3 regions of the Mesorhizobium loti R88b genome follow, and region 2 is predicted to be linked to each of the others. Evidence: predicted binding sites of a transcription regulator. Region 2 holds the regulator's gene; each other region holds the start of a gene.
The links. Region 2 encodes PhoB, which activates phosphate uptake and scavenging genes when phosphate is short. Its sites were predicted from a motif close to TGTCATNNANCTGTCAT; they were not measured.
Positions count from the first base shown of each region.

Region 1: phnF (phosphonate metabolism transcriptional regulator PhnF) is a predicted target of PhoB. The motif match lies at 922-938, and genes of this name have one in related genera.
Region 3: ppk2 (polyphosphate kinase 2) is a predicted target of PhoB. The motif match lies at 2,460-2,476, and genes of this name have one in related genera.

Region 1 is NZ_CP033367.1:2,053,001-2,057,367, forward strand. It holds gene phnH (phosphonate C-P lyase system protein PhnH) at 1-381, opposite strand, end outside; gene phnG (phosphonate C-P lyase system protein PhnG) at 381-842, opposite strand; gene phnF (phosphonate metabolism transcriptional regulator PhnF) at 955-1,704, shown strand; gene EB235_RS10040 (zinc-binding alcohol dehydrogenase family protein) at 1,719-2,735, opposite strand; gene EB235_RS10045 (ABC transporter permease) at 2,867-3,832, opposite strand; gene EB235_RS10050 (sugar ABC transporter ATP-binding protein) at 3,858-4,367, opposite strand, start outside.
Region 2 is NZ_CP033367.1:1,683,560-1,687,926, reverse strand. It holds gene EB235_RS08290 (NAD(P)-dependent oxidoreductase) at 1-279, shown strand, start outside; gene EB235_RS08285 (NAD(P)-dependent oxidoreductase) at 200-1,252, shown strand; partial or broken gene EB235_RS35255 (hypothetical protein) at 1,262-1,516, shown strand; gene EB235_RS08275 (hypothetical protein) at 1,603-1,752, shown strand; gene EB235_RS08270 (hypothetical protein) at 1,811-2,248, shown strand; gene phoB (phosphate regulon transcriptional regulator PhoB) at 2,526-3,215, opposite strand; gene phoU (phosphate signaling complex protein PhoU) at 3,231-3,938, opposite strand; gene pstB (phosphate ABC transporter ATP-binding protein PstB) at 3,964-4,367, opposite strand, start outside.
Region 3 is NZ_CP033367.1:5,003,638-5,008,004, forward strand. It holds gene EB235_RS24575 (glyoxalase superfamily protein) at 18-560, shown strand; gene EB235_RS24580 (dihydrofolate reductase family protein) at 742-1,386, shown strand; gene ppk2 (polyphosphate kinase 2) at 1,433-2,353, opposite strand; gene EB235_RS24590 (aldo/keto reductase) at 2,635-3,678, shown strand; gene EB235_RS24595 (glycosyl transferase family 90) at 3,705-4,367, opposite strand, start outside.

The DNA of each region.
Region 1 (4,367 bases), 370 kb from region 2:
GGTCGAGCGGTCGGGATAATCCTGCGTGCCCTGCGAAAAGCCGTCCAGCGCCATCATCTCGGCCGGCGTGGCGACAAATGCGAAATGCGCGTCGGCCGGCGTGTTGGCCAGCGGCGCGCCGGTGTGGAAACCAAGCCAGGAGCCGATCGCGGCGGAGGCGTGCAGGGCCGGGTCGAGCCAGAGCGGCGTGTCGTTGTCGCACAGCGCCAGGGCTACGGCACCGGCGATTGCCGAGAGCGGCGCCGGCGGGCGGGCCAAGGTCGGCAGAGGCTGCGCACTGCCCGGCCGCGCCATGGCGTCCATGACGGCACGGAAAACGGTCTGGGCGTTGAACACCGGATCGGCGAAACCGCCCTCGATCGATTGCGCTGCGATATCCATCAGTCTTCTCCGCGAACCATGGTGAAGAAATCCACCTTCGTAGCCGCCGTCTCGGCGCGGCGTTTTTCATGGGCAGTGGTGAGCGCCGATCTCAAAGGCGCGATCAGCCTGGCCTCGACCTCGGCGCGGCGGGCAGGGTCCTGCCACAGCGCGTCGGCTATTGCCGCCAGCTTTGCCTTCTGCTTGTCGCGGCCAAGCGCATAGCAATGGCCGACCTGTCCGGACGGCAGCCGCACGGTGGCGCGGGTGACGGTCGCCTCGCCGACATTGAAGGGCGCGCCGCCTCCGCCGATGCGGCCGCGCAGCGTCACCAGGCCGGTCTCGGGACCGCGCAGCAATTCGGCTTGCGAAGGCAGGCCGGCCTCGTTCCAGAGCCGGACGATATCGTCGCCGCTCGATTGCGCCAGTGTCGCCATGGCGGCCTTGCGCTCGGCCTGGTCGCGGGCTTCCTGTCCTCGCATCAGCAACATTCCTCTTGGCTAAATTTGTCTATTGATATAGACAACTATACAAATTATACATATTACCTAACGTGTGTCCATGACGGGTGGATGACAGGGCCGGGGGCGAGTCATGATTGGGCAAATGGCGGCCGACAGCATCGAGCGGCGCAGCGGCGTGTCGCTGTGGCGGCAGATTGCCGACAAGATCCTGCACGGAATTGCGGTGGGCGACTTCGCCGAGAATGCCGCGCTGCCGCCGGAAGTGGCGCTCGCCGAACGCTATGGCGTCAACCGCCACACGGTGCGCAGCGCCATATCGGCCCTCGTGCAGGAAGGTGTGCTGCGGGCCGAGCAGGGGCGCGGCACCTTCGTCCTGTCGCGCAAGCGGCTGTCCTATCCGATCGGCGCGCGCACGCGCTTTTCGACAGGCCTGCAAGGGCAGACGTCGGAACGGCATATCGTGCTGCTCTCCTCATCGGTCGAGCCGGCCAGCCAGCGTGTCGCCGAGGGGCTTGGCCTTGCCAGGGGCGCCGAGGTGATAAGGTTGGAGACGCGCGGCGAAGCCGATGGACGGCCTGTGTCACGCGCCGCCGGCTGGTTTGAGGCCAAGCGCTTTGCCGGCATCGAGAAGGCGATGGCTGAGACCGGCTCGATTACCGCGTCGTTGGCTCGTTTCGGCATAGACGATTATCTCAGGCAGTCCACCGTGCTGTCGGCGCGCCACGCCGATGCGGCCGATCTCGCCGACCTCGCCCTGCAGCCGGGCGCCATCGTGCTGGTGACGACCTCCGTCAATGTCACGCCTGACGGCCAGCCGGTCCAGTTTTCGGAGTCACGCTTCCCGGCGGAACGGGTCGAGCTGAAGCTGTCGGCGCTCTAAGCGTCCGTCGCAGTTTATCCAATTGCGATCACAGCCTTGATCAGGCCGGACTTCTCATGTGCCCAGCGGGCGAGATCGCGCGGCGTATCGGCAAGCGAGGTACGGTGGGTGACGAGCTTGGCCAGCGGTACGGCGCCGTTGCGGATCGAGGCAGCGACATGGTCGAAGTCGGCACGTAGCGCATTGCGGCTGCCGATTAGCGTCATTTCACGCTTGTGGAATTCCGGGTCGGAAAAGACGATGTCGTCCTTGACCACACTGACCAGCACCAATGTCCCGCCATGCGCGACATGGGCGAAGGCCGACTGCACCGAGGCGGTGTTGCCGGTGGCGTCGAAGACCACGTCGAAGCCTTCGCCTGATGTCGCTTCCCTGATCAGATCGGGTACCGAGCCGCGCGAGCCGTCGAGGGTCTGGAAGCCGAGTTCGGCCGCCGCGAAGGCAAGCCGTTCGCTGCTCATGTCGAGCAGCGCCACGTCGAGCCCGGCGATGCGGGCGAAGATGGCGGTGCCGAGCCCGATCGGGCCGGCGCCGATGACCAGCGTGCGGGCACCGGCATCAGCCCTAGCACGCCGCACGGCATGCGCGCCGATGGCCAGGAATTCGACGGCGGCGGCGTCGGCCAGCGACAGGCCATTGGCCGGATAGAGGTTTTGCGCCGGCACCAGGATCTTCTCGCACATGGCGCCGTCGCGATGCACGCCGAGCACCTCGATCTTGACGCAGCAGTTCGGCTTGCCGTGCCGGCAGGCGATGCACTTGCCGCAGGACAGATAGGGATTGATGACGACCGGTTCACCAACCGCAAGGTCGACGCCTTCACCGGTCTCGACGATCGTTCCCGACACCTCGTGGCCCATGATGCGGGGATAGGCGAGGAACGGGTGCTTGCCCTCGAAAATGTGGTAGTCGGTGCCGCAGATGCCGACATGGCTGACTGCCACCAGCGCCCAGCCAGCGGGTGGTTTTCCAGGCGCGGGACGGTCTTCCAGGGCAAGGTCGCCGGGCGAGCGGCAGACGACGGCTTTCATATCTTGATCCAGTCTGTCTCATTCTTGAAGCAATTCCTGTGGGAAAACCGCTTCACACTTTTCCTGGAATTGCTCCGATGAAATCGCCGGCCCCGCTTGTGTGGCGGTCCGGCGATTGATTGCTCGTCGGTCTACTTGCCGCGGCGGCGTAGCCCGTCGAAGTAGACGATGATGATGATCAGCGCGCCGGTGATGATACGCTGCCAGAACGAGTTGACGTTGAGCAGGTTGGCGCCGTTGTTGATGGTGGCCAGGATGAAGGCGCCGAGCAGCGGCCCATGCACCGAGCCGACGGCGCCGAACAGCGAGGTGCCGCCGATGACCGACGAGGCGATTGCCTGCAGTTCCCAGCCCTCTGCCTGGGTCGGATTGCCGATGCCGATGCGGGCGGCAAGCAGCACGCCGACGAAGGCCGCGCACAGGCCCGACAGCGTGTAGGCCATGTAGATGGTGCGCTGCACGTTGACGCCGGAGAGGCGCGAGGCCTCGGCGTTGGAGCCGACCGAGAAGAGATACCGGCCCCAGCGGCTGTGATGCAGGAAAACATAGGCCGGAATGCCGACCAGAATGACCATCCAGAACAAATTGGGGATGCCGATGAAGGAATTGCGCGAGAAAGCCGTGAAGCTGTCGCTGTTGATGTTGATCGAATTGCCGTTGGTCATCAGCAAGCCGATGCCGCGCAGCGAGGTGAGCGTCGCCAGCGTGATGATGAAAGGTGGCAGGCCCATCTTGACGATGCCGAAACCGTGAAACATGCCGATGGCAACGCCGACCAGCAGCGTCGCCAGAATGGCAAGCCATATGGGGACACCGGCATTGATCAGCAGGGCAACGATGACGGTGGCGAAGCCGACGACGGCGCCGACCGACAGATCGATGCCGCCGGTGATGATGACGAAGGTCTGGCCGACCGCCATGATGGCGATCATCGAGCCCTGGCGCAGAAGATTGGCGATGTTGTTGCCCGAGGCAAAGCTTGGCGTCGCCAAGGAGAGGATGATCCAGAGCAGCACCAGCAAAGCCAGCAGCGTCAGCCCGAACAGGACGTTGTAGTTCCGCTTCGGTTTTTCGACCGGTATGACTTCGGTGCTCATGGTTCCTCCGCTTCTTCTTTTGTTGTTAGCCGATCGCCTGCGTCAGCACGTCTTCATGGCTGGCGGCGCGAAAGCCGTGGCTGGCCACCAGCCTGCCGCGCCGGAACACATGCAGCGTGTCGGCGAGCTCATAGACCTCCGGCAGATAGGATGAGATCAGGATGATGCCGGCGCCTTTCGACAGCAGCGCGCCGAACAGGCGGTAGATTTCGGCCTTGGTGCCGACATCGACGCCCACCGTCGGCTCGTCGAAGATGAACAGCTTGGCGCCGTGCGCCAGCCATTTGCCGATGACGATCTTCTGCTGATTGCCGCCCGACAGGCTGGAGGCGAGTGCGCCGCGCGTTGGCGTCTTGATGCGCAGATCGGCAATCTGGCGGTCGGCTTGCGTCTTTTCCTGGGCGCTCGAAATCAGCAGATTGTTCGAAATGCGCTTGTAGATCGGCAGGTTGAGATTGAGCCCAACCGGCAAATTGAGACACAGGCCCTGATCGCGGCGGCTTTCCGGAGCCAGCGCCATGCCGAGCTTGATCGC
Region 2 (4,367 bases):
TTTGTCGCCCAGCATGATGCGCCATCCATCTTCGCCGGACACTATGACCCGTCCTTCTCGCTGGACCTGTGCCTCAAGGACCTTCGCCTGATCCAGGAACTGAACCGCAACGTGCGGGCGGCTTTGCCCATGACAATGGCGGCGCAAGGAGCGTTCGCTCTCGCCGCCAGCCGCTACGGCGCAGGCGCGGCCGAACTGCATGTTGCCCGGCGCATCGAAGACGACGCCGGCATCTCGATGCGCCTTGAGGGCGACTGGGTTCCGCCATGGCAACAGTGATGGCGGCGGACAGGCGCTGGATAGAGGAGCCTCAGGGGAGTTTGACATGAAAGTTGGTTTCATCGGGCTGGGCATGATGGGCAGGAACGCGGCGCTGAACGTTGCCCGAAACGGGTTCGAGATGGTCGTATACGATGTCCGCCCCGATGCCCTGGAGCCCCTGCTCGAGAAAGGTGCCAAGCCTGCCGACAGCGCGGCAGACGTGCTCAGTCGTGTCGATGTCGTGGTCACCATGGTGTTCGGCCCGAAAGAAATCGAAGCTGTGGTTCGTGGTGAGAAAGGATTTCTATCGTCGGACTGCCAAGGGAAATACTGGATCGATCTCACCACCAGCAGTCCGAACCTTATGCGCACGCTCGGCGATGATTTCCGCGCCAAGGGCGGTGCCGTGGTCGACGCGCCAGTCACGGGGTCGGTGGATTCGGCCATCCGTGGCGACATGATCATGTTCGTCGGCGGCGAGAATGCAGACATCGAGCATGTCCGCCCGGTGATCGAGGCGATGGGCGAGGTGCGCAAGGTTGGCAGGCATGGAAACGGCTATGTCGCCAAGCTGGTCAACAACCAGCTCTGGAAGGTCCACGCTGCGGCGATCGGCGAGGCGATGGTCACAGCCAAGCTCGCGGGCCTTGAGCCGGATATCTGGTGGTCGGCGATGAAGGGCGGTGCAGCCGACAGCTTCGTCATGCAGCATGACGTGCCGTCTATCTTCGCCGGTCATTATGACCCCTCCTTCCCCCTGGCGCTCTGTCTCAAGGATCTGGGCCTGATCGAAGAGCTGATGAACGAGACAGGGACGCGCAGCGAACTCACCCGCGCGACACATGATCGGTTCAAGGAAGCGGCTTTGCGCTATGGCAAGGAAGCAGGCGAGATGACCGTATGTAAGGTAATCGAGGACGACGCCGGCGTTGAACTACGAGTTGCCGGAAACTGGGTGGCGCCGTGGGAGGTAAAAATTCCCAAAGCCTGAGCCCGGTCGATGCCACATTGGATGGCATCGGCGATGCACTCCCTTCGCGCTGATCGGATGCCGAGAGTGGCTCTCATATCCCATTCAAGGCTTGAAACCGAGGGCGCCGATGAGCTCGTCCAGCGACTCTGCATGTCCTTTGTTGCCTATGCCACCGCCTATTCCGGACGACGTGGGCAAATCCGATTTCCATTCGGTTGGTGCAAGTTGGAGGCCGATGGCCCAACTTTGCATATCACCGCGGGAGCAGAGGACCTGGCGGGCCTGGAACGCGTCGACGGGATCGTTGTCGATCGGCTGAAGCGGGTCGCCCGCCGCCAGCAACGCGAATTGATCTTGCCGCTGTCGCCATGGTCGGCGTCAGCGCCGCCGCCTTCAACCTGATCGAACCTGCATCGCGCGAGGCGATTGCACAGACCGCCGATTCCGTTGATCGCCAGGGCAGGAAAACCGCCGGCGTAAGCACGAATCAGATAGGCGCTGTTGTTTGCGCTGCTTGAGTATTCGCGTTAACTCTTCATCGAACGGAGGCGCAGTATCAGCCGGATGCGATGTAACATGCGATATGAATTGGCCCTTGCAATTCTCCTGGGGATGCCGCTGCCAGCTCATGCTGAAGGAACCGACCATTGCACAAAGAGCCAAAGTCCCGACATGCCGGGTATGGCAATTGCAATGGCTGTGTCGGTCCATGTGCTGGCAGAACGACTTTGCAATGCCGAGCACACACCTCTGTGGCCGTGGCTCGCCGACGTTTATGAAAAGTCTGAGTGCCTGTCACACGCCGCAAGTGTTGAAAAGGCGAAGAGCGACGAAGCTAAAGTCGCCTCGATGGGTGTGGCCGATGCGATGGAAGGCTTGGGCCTGGAGCAAGCCAAGACTCATGACCTTGAACATGCTGACACCCACGTGAAAGAGCTTGCGCTGTCAGAATTAGGCGGGTGTGCCGGAGTGATAGGACTTTTGAAACAAATCGATAACAGCGATAAGCAATAAGTCGACGAACTGATCGTGCAAGCAATCTGTTTTGACTCCAGCCTCACCGCTCTCTCGAGAGCGATCAGATGCTCATCGGCCAGCATCAAGAACTGCATGATGTATTGCACGACTTCGGTGCAGGCGTTCGACAGCGCTGTGAGTTCGAAGCCGTGAGGCGACTTGGTGTCGGGCTGTATGACGGCCGGCCGTAGTAGCCCACGGCGGCGACGAGATTGGCGAGAAGCATCGCCTTCCTGCCCGGAGAACCTCCGTAGGACCTTCCGCGCCGAAAGACCTAATCTTCCCGGATCGCGTAACCCGCCCCACGGATGGTGCGGATCACATCCGGCATACGGCCATTGTTGACCGCCTTGCGCAGGCGGCCGACATGCACGTCGACCGTGCGCTCGTCGATGTAGATCGTCTCGCCCCAGACATTGTCGAGCAGCTGGCTGCGCGAGAACACGCGGCCGGGATGGCGCATCATGAATTCGAGCAGGCGGAATTCGGTCGGCCCGAGCCGGATCTCGCTTTTCTTGCGATAGACCCGGTGTGATTCACGATCGAGCACGATGTCGCCGACCTTGAGTACGCTGGACAGCACTTCCGGCTTGGCGCGGCGCAGCAGCGCCTTGATGCGGGCCATGAATTCCGGCGTCGAGAACGGCTTGACCAGATAATCGTCGGCACCGGTCGAAAGGCCGCGCACGCGGTCGCTTTCCTCGCCCCGCGCCGTCAGCATGATGATCGGCAGCCGCTCGGTCTCGGGCCGCATTCTTAGCCGACGACAGAGTTCGATGCCGGACACCGCCGGCACCATCCAATCGAGCACCAGAAGGTCGGGGACGTTTTCCTGCAGCCGGATTTCGGCTTCGTCGCCGCGCGTCACCACCTCGACCTGGTAACCTTCAGATTCCAGATTGTAGCGGAGGAGCACGCCTAGCGGCTCCTCATCCTCCACCACCATGATGCGTGGCGCGATCATCGGCTTGTCACCCTGTTATGCCGCCGGCGCCGACATTGCGGTCTCGTCCTGCTTCGGGCGATTGGCGGGCAGCTGCGTGCCGGTCAGCACATAATACGCATTTTCGGCGATGTTGGTCACGTGGTCGCCGATGCGCTCGAGATTCTTGGCGCAGAACAACAGATGAGTGCACGCCGTGATGTTGCGCGGATCTTCCATCATGTATGTCAACAGCTCGCGGAACACCGAGGTGTATTTGACGTCGATGCGCTCGTCGTCATTCCTCAGCTTGGCGAGTGCCGCGCCGTCACCCGCCGCATACTCCTCGACCACGCCATGCACCTGGATCAGCACCAGCTGCGCCATGGCATCGATGGAGTGCGACAGGTCGCGCGGCGTGGCGCTGAGACCGACGGTGCCGACGCGCTTGGCGATGTTCTTGGCAAGGTCGCCGATGCGTTCGAGGTCGCCGGCCATGCGGATCGAGCCGACGACATGGCGCAGATCGTCGGCCATCGGCTGGCGCTTGGCGATCAGCGTGATGGCGCGGTCGTCGAGTTCGCGTTGGCGGGCATCCATGATGGCGTCGTCGGAGACGACTCGCTGGGCAAGAGCATTGTCGGAGTTCAGCAGCGCCTTGGTGGCGCCGCCGACCATCGAGCCGGCGAGATCGCCCATATCGCTGATCAGCCTGCTGATTTGTCCGAGCTCCTCGTCGAAGGCTGCAACCGTGTGTTCGGCCATGATCCTGGTCCTCGTATGCGTGCGATCAGCCGAAGCGGCCGGTGATGTAGTCCTGCGTGCGCTTCTCGCGGGGCGAAGTGAAGATCTTCTCGGTCTTGTCGAACTCGACCAGTTCGCCCAGATACATGAACGCTGTCTGCTTCGAGACGCGCGCCGCCTGCTGCATGTTGTGGGTGACGATGACGATCGTGTAGTCGGCTTGCAACTCGTCGATCAGCTCTTCGATCTTGGCGGTCGACAGCGGATCGAGCGCCGACGCCGGCTCGTCGAGCAGAATGACTTCCGGCTTCACCGCCACGGTGCGGGCGATGCAAAGCCGCTGCTGCTGGCCGCCGGAAAGGCTGAGACCGCTGGCGTTGAGCTTGTCCTTGACCTCGTTCCACAGTGCTGCGCGCTTCAGCGCCTGCTCGACACGGCCATCCATCTCGG
Region 3 (4,367 bases), 3.3 Mb from region 2:
GACCCGAGGAAACGGACATGCTTGCCTATCATGATGCAAAGACCATGGCGAAAGCCATGCGGGAGGCGCTTGCCGCCAGCGACCTGACGATCAGCCACAGCGAGGCCCTGGAGATCGTCGCACGCCAGTTCGGACTGGCGACCTGGAACATTCTTTCGGCCAAGATCGAAGCGCCGCCCGCCCGGCAGGAGATGATCGTCTTTGAACGGACAGCACCGATCGTGCGTATCTTCGATGTCGCCAAGGCGCACGAATTCTATCTCGGCTATCTCGGGTTCAGCGTGGACTGGGAGCACCGATACGGCGAGAACTTCCCGCTGTACACGCAGGTCTCACGCGCAAACCTTGTCCTGCACCTGTCCGAACATGCCGGCGACGCGACGCCGGGCGGCAACATGGTTGTGTACACGAAAGGCATTCGCGACTTTCATCGGGAGCTTGCGGCCAAGGACTACCGCTACATGAAGCCTGGCCTCGAGCACGAGGACGGGCGGCTGACGGTCGAGGTCATCGATCCGTTCAGCAACCATATCCGCTTCATGGAACTCACCGGCGAATAGCCTGATATTGCGTCTGCTCCGGCAGCCACCAGGCTACCCCAGCGCATCGCCACGCAACATTGCGGACGTCATTTGGTGACGGTGTCAGGACGTGTCTGCATCGTGAGGACCACCGCTTGCGACCTGCAATCGGTTTGCTACAACAAAACCGATTGCAGACATAATTGGTTAGGAGGCCTTCATGTCCAAGCTGCGTGTCAACGCGTTCACCCTGTCGCTCGACGGTTATGGCGCTGGTCCCGATCAGGATTTGGAGAATCCGCTCGGCGTCGGTGGGAAAGCGTTGCACAAATGGGCCTTCACGACCCGCACCTTCCGCAAGATGTTCGGCGAGGAAGGGGGCGCCTCCGGCGTCGACGAGGATTTCGCGGCGCGCAGCTTCGAAAATGTCGGCGCCTGGATCCTGGGGCGCAACATGTTCGGCCCGATCCGCGGCCCCTGGAAGGACGAAAGCTGGAAGGGTTGGTGGGGCGACAATCCGCCCTATCACGTGCCGGTCTTCGTGCTGACGCACCATGCGCGTGAGCCTATCGTCATGGAAGGCGGCACGACCTTTTACTTCGTGACCGAGGGCATCAGTTCGGCACTTGAGCAAGCGAAGGCTGCGGCTGATGGCAAGGATGTACGGGTTGGTGGCGGCGTCGCGACGATCAGGCAATACCTGCAGGAGAAACTTCTCGACGAGATGCATCTCGCGATCTCGCCTGTGCTGCTTGGCGGCGGCGAAAATCTTCTGGCAGGCCTCGACCTGCCGAAGCTCGGCTACCAATGCAGTGAACAGGTCGCCTCGCCGCACGCGATGCATGTGGTCATCAGTCGGACATAGCCATGACAACGGGGCGCCAGCCTAGAGACGGCGCCCCTTCCAAGGCTCAATACTTCTCCGGCACGTAAAGCTCGCGTGGCAGTGTCTGGCGCTCGTATTCGGGATTGAAGACGCGTTCCGGCAGCGTGATCTCCTCGTGCGGCACCTCTTCATACGGCACCTGCTTGAGCAGATGGTCCATGCAGTTCAGCCGCGCGCGCTTCTTGTCGTTGCCTTCGACGATGAACCAGGGCGCCTCGGGAATGTTGGTGCGGGCGAAGGTTTCTTCCTTAGCCTTGGTGTACTGCTCCCAGCGCACGCGCGACTGCAGATCCATCGGCGACAGCTTCCACTGCTTCATCGGGTCGTGGATGCGCATCAGGAAGCGCATCTGCTGTTCCTCGTCGGTGATCGAGAACCAGTACTTCACGACTGTGATGCCCGAGCGCACCAGCATCCGCTCGAACTCCGGCACATCGTGGAAAAACTCCTCGACCTGGTCGTGGGAAGCAAAACCCATCACCCGTTCGACGCCTGAGCGGTTGTACCAGGAGCGGTCGAACAGCACGATCTCGCCGCCGGCCGGCAGATGCGGGACATAGCGCTGGAAATACCATTGCGACTTCTCGCGCTCGGTCGGCGCCGGCAGCGCCACGACACGGGCGATGCGCGGATTGAGCCGCTGGGTGATGCGCTTGATGACGCCTCCCTTGCCGGCGGAATCGCGGCCTTCGAAAATCACCACCAGTTTCTTCTTGTGATAGGCGACCCAGGATTGGAGCTTGATCAATTCGGACTGCAGGCTGATCAAATCGCGAAAATATTGCATGCGGTCGATCGAAGGCGGATGCGAGTTCTTGTAGATCTTGGCGATCTCCATCGACAGCGCCGGCTCCGACATTTCGAGCTCATAATCTTCGTCGAGCGTGTCGGCGAGTTCGGCCTCAAGCCAATCCTTGGCAGGAGAATTCTGTTTTAGCTCGGTCATATCAGTTGCTCCGCTTGCAAGCCCTGTCGGTTCCCGTACGGCGCCGCAATTGCTGGCCAGCGGCCTGGAATGGAAACACCTTAGCCGAATTCAATATAGGCCGGCAGTGACGGTTTTATTGCAGCCCAGGCGCGATTGCCGCGGCTGCGGATTCCGCAATGCGTGATCGATCCACCATCTTTGCATGGCGACAAATCGGCCGAATTGTCCTACAAATCCCCGGTCGCATTCCGGGCTGCCCTTTCGTGGCGCCCCAATTCAACACAATCGCGAGGACTGACATGGAATACCGCACCCTTGGCCGTTCCGGCCTTAAGGTTTCGACACTGACCCTGGGCACCATGACCTTCGGCGGGGCAGGCCCCTTCGCCGCGGTCGGCAACAGCGATCTTACCGAAGCCAAGCGGATGATCGACATGTGCATCGACGCCGGCATCAACCTCATCGACACCGCCAATGTCTATTCGAACGGCCTGTCGGAGGAGATCATCGGCGAAGCGCTCGGCGGCAAGCGCAAGGGCGACGTGCTGATCGCCTCCAAGGCACGCATGCGGATCGGCAGCGGGCCCAACGACGAAGGCCTGTCGCGCTATCACCTGATCCGCGAATGCGAGAGGAGCCTGAAGCGGCTGAAGACAGATGTCATAGATATCTACTTCCTGCATGAATGGGACGGCGTGACACCCCTGGAGGAAACCATCGCGGCGCTCGACACGCTCGTCGCCCAGGGCAAAGTCCGTTACGTCGGCTGCTCCAACTATTCCGGCTGGCAGGTGATGAAGGCGCTCTCCATCAGCGACAGCCGTCACCAGCCGCGCTTCGTCACCCAGCAGATCCACTACACGCTGGAGGCTCGCGAGGCCGAATATGAACTGCTGCCGATCTCGGTCGACCAGGGGCTGGGCGTGCTGGTCTGGAGCCCGCTCGCCGGCGGATTGCTGTCCGGCAAATACCATCGCGACAGCCCGACCGCGCGGCAGCTCGCCGGCTGGTCGGAGCCGCCGATCCGCGACGAGGAACGCCTCTGGCGGATCGTCGATGTGCTTGTCGAGATCGGCAAGGCTCGCGCCGTATCGGCGGCGCAGGTGGCACTTGCCTGGCTGCTCGGCCGCCCTGCCGTCTCCTCGCTGGTGATCGGCGCTCGCAACGATGCGCAGCTCAAGGACAATCTCGCGGCCGCAAGCCTGGTACTCTCGGGCGAAGAGCGCGAACGCCTGGACGCGGTCAGCAGGCCGCCCCTGCTCTACCCCTACTGGCACCAGCAGCTGACAGTGAAGGATCGTTTTGGCGCCGCCGATCTCGTGATCGACCGGAGCAGCGTGTAGTATGCGGGCCTCGACAGCGTCGGCCGCTATCCCATTATGTAACGCCAGATTGCTGCGTCCGGGATAATCTGGCCGCTGAGGACGAAGTACTTGTAGAGCGCGAGCAGCGAGATCGCCTGCTCGGACCATTCATTGGAGAATTTGCGGCAGTAAGCGTTGGCCGAGGCAACGATGCGTTCGGCCGCGGCCGGGTGCTTTTCGAAATAGCTGACCTTATCAGTGAGATCGGCGAAATCCGGATCGAGCGGCACGTAGTGGACATTGGCTTCGAGTTGGCTCTCCGCAAACCACGTCTCGTAGGTCGGCGGCGGCATAAGGCAGAGCGAGTTCGAATTCATGATCCATTTGAGATTGGTCGCCACGTCATTGCCCTCGAGCGAGACGATGTAGCGGTAGCGCAAGTGTTGGCTGATGCTAAGGAAGGGCTTGCTATACCGCGCCGGTGCATCTGGCTTGTGTGCCCCGGCATCGCAGAACGGCAAGTCGCGCACCGCGTCGAGAAACCGTGTCCTGATCGGATTGTTGAGGTCGCCGCGCCAGACCACCGCCGGAAGCTTGTCGGCGAACGTGACGGCGTCCGCAGGCATGTGGAAGTGCCGGAACTTGTTGAACTTCATGATGAGGGCATTGCCATTGTCGGCGTGGATCGGCCGGTTCTTGACGAATGACGGGACCTTGGGCACCCCGAT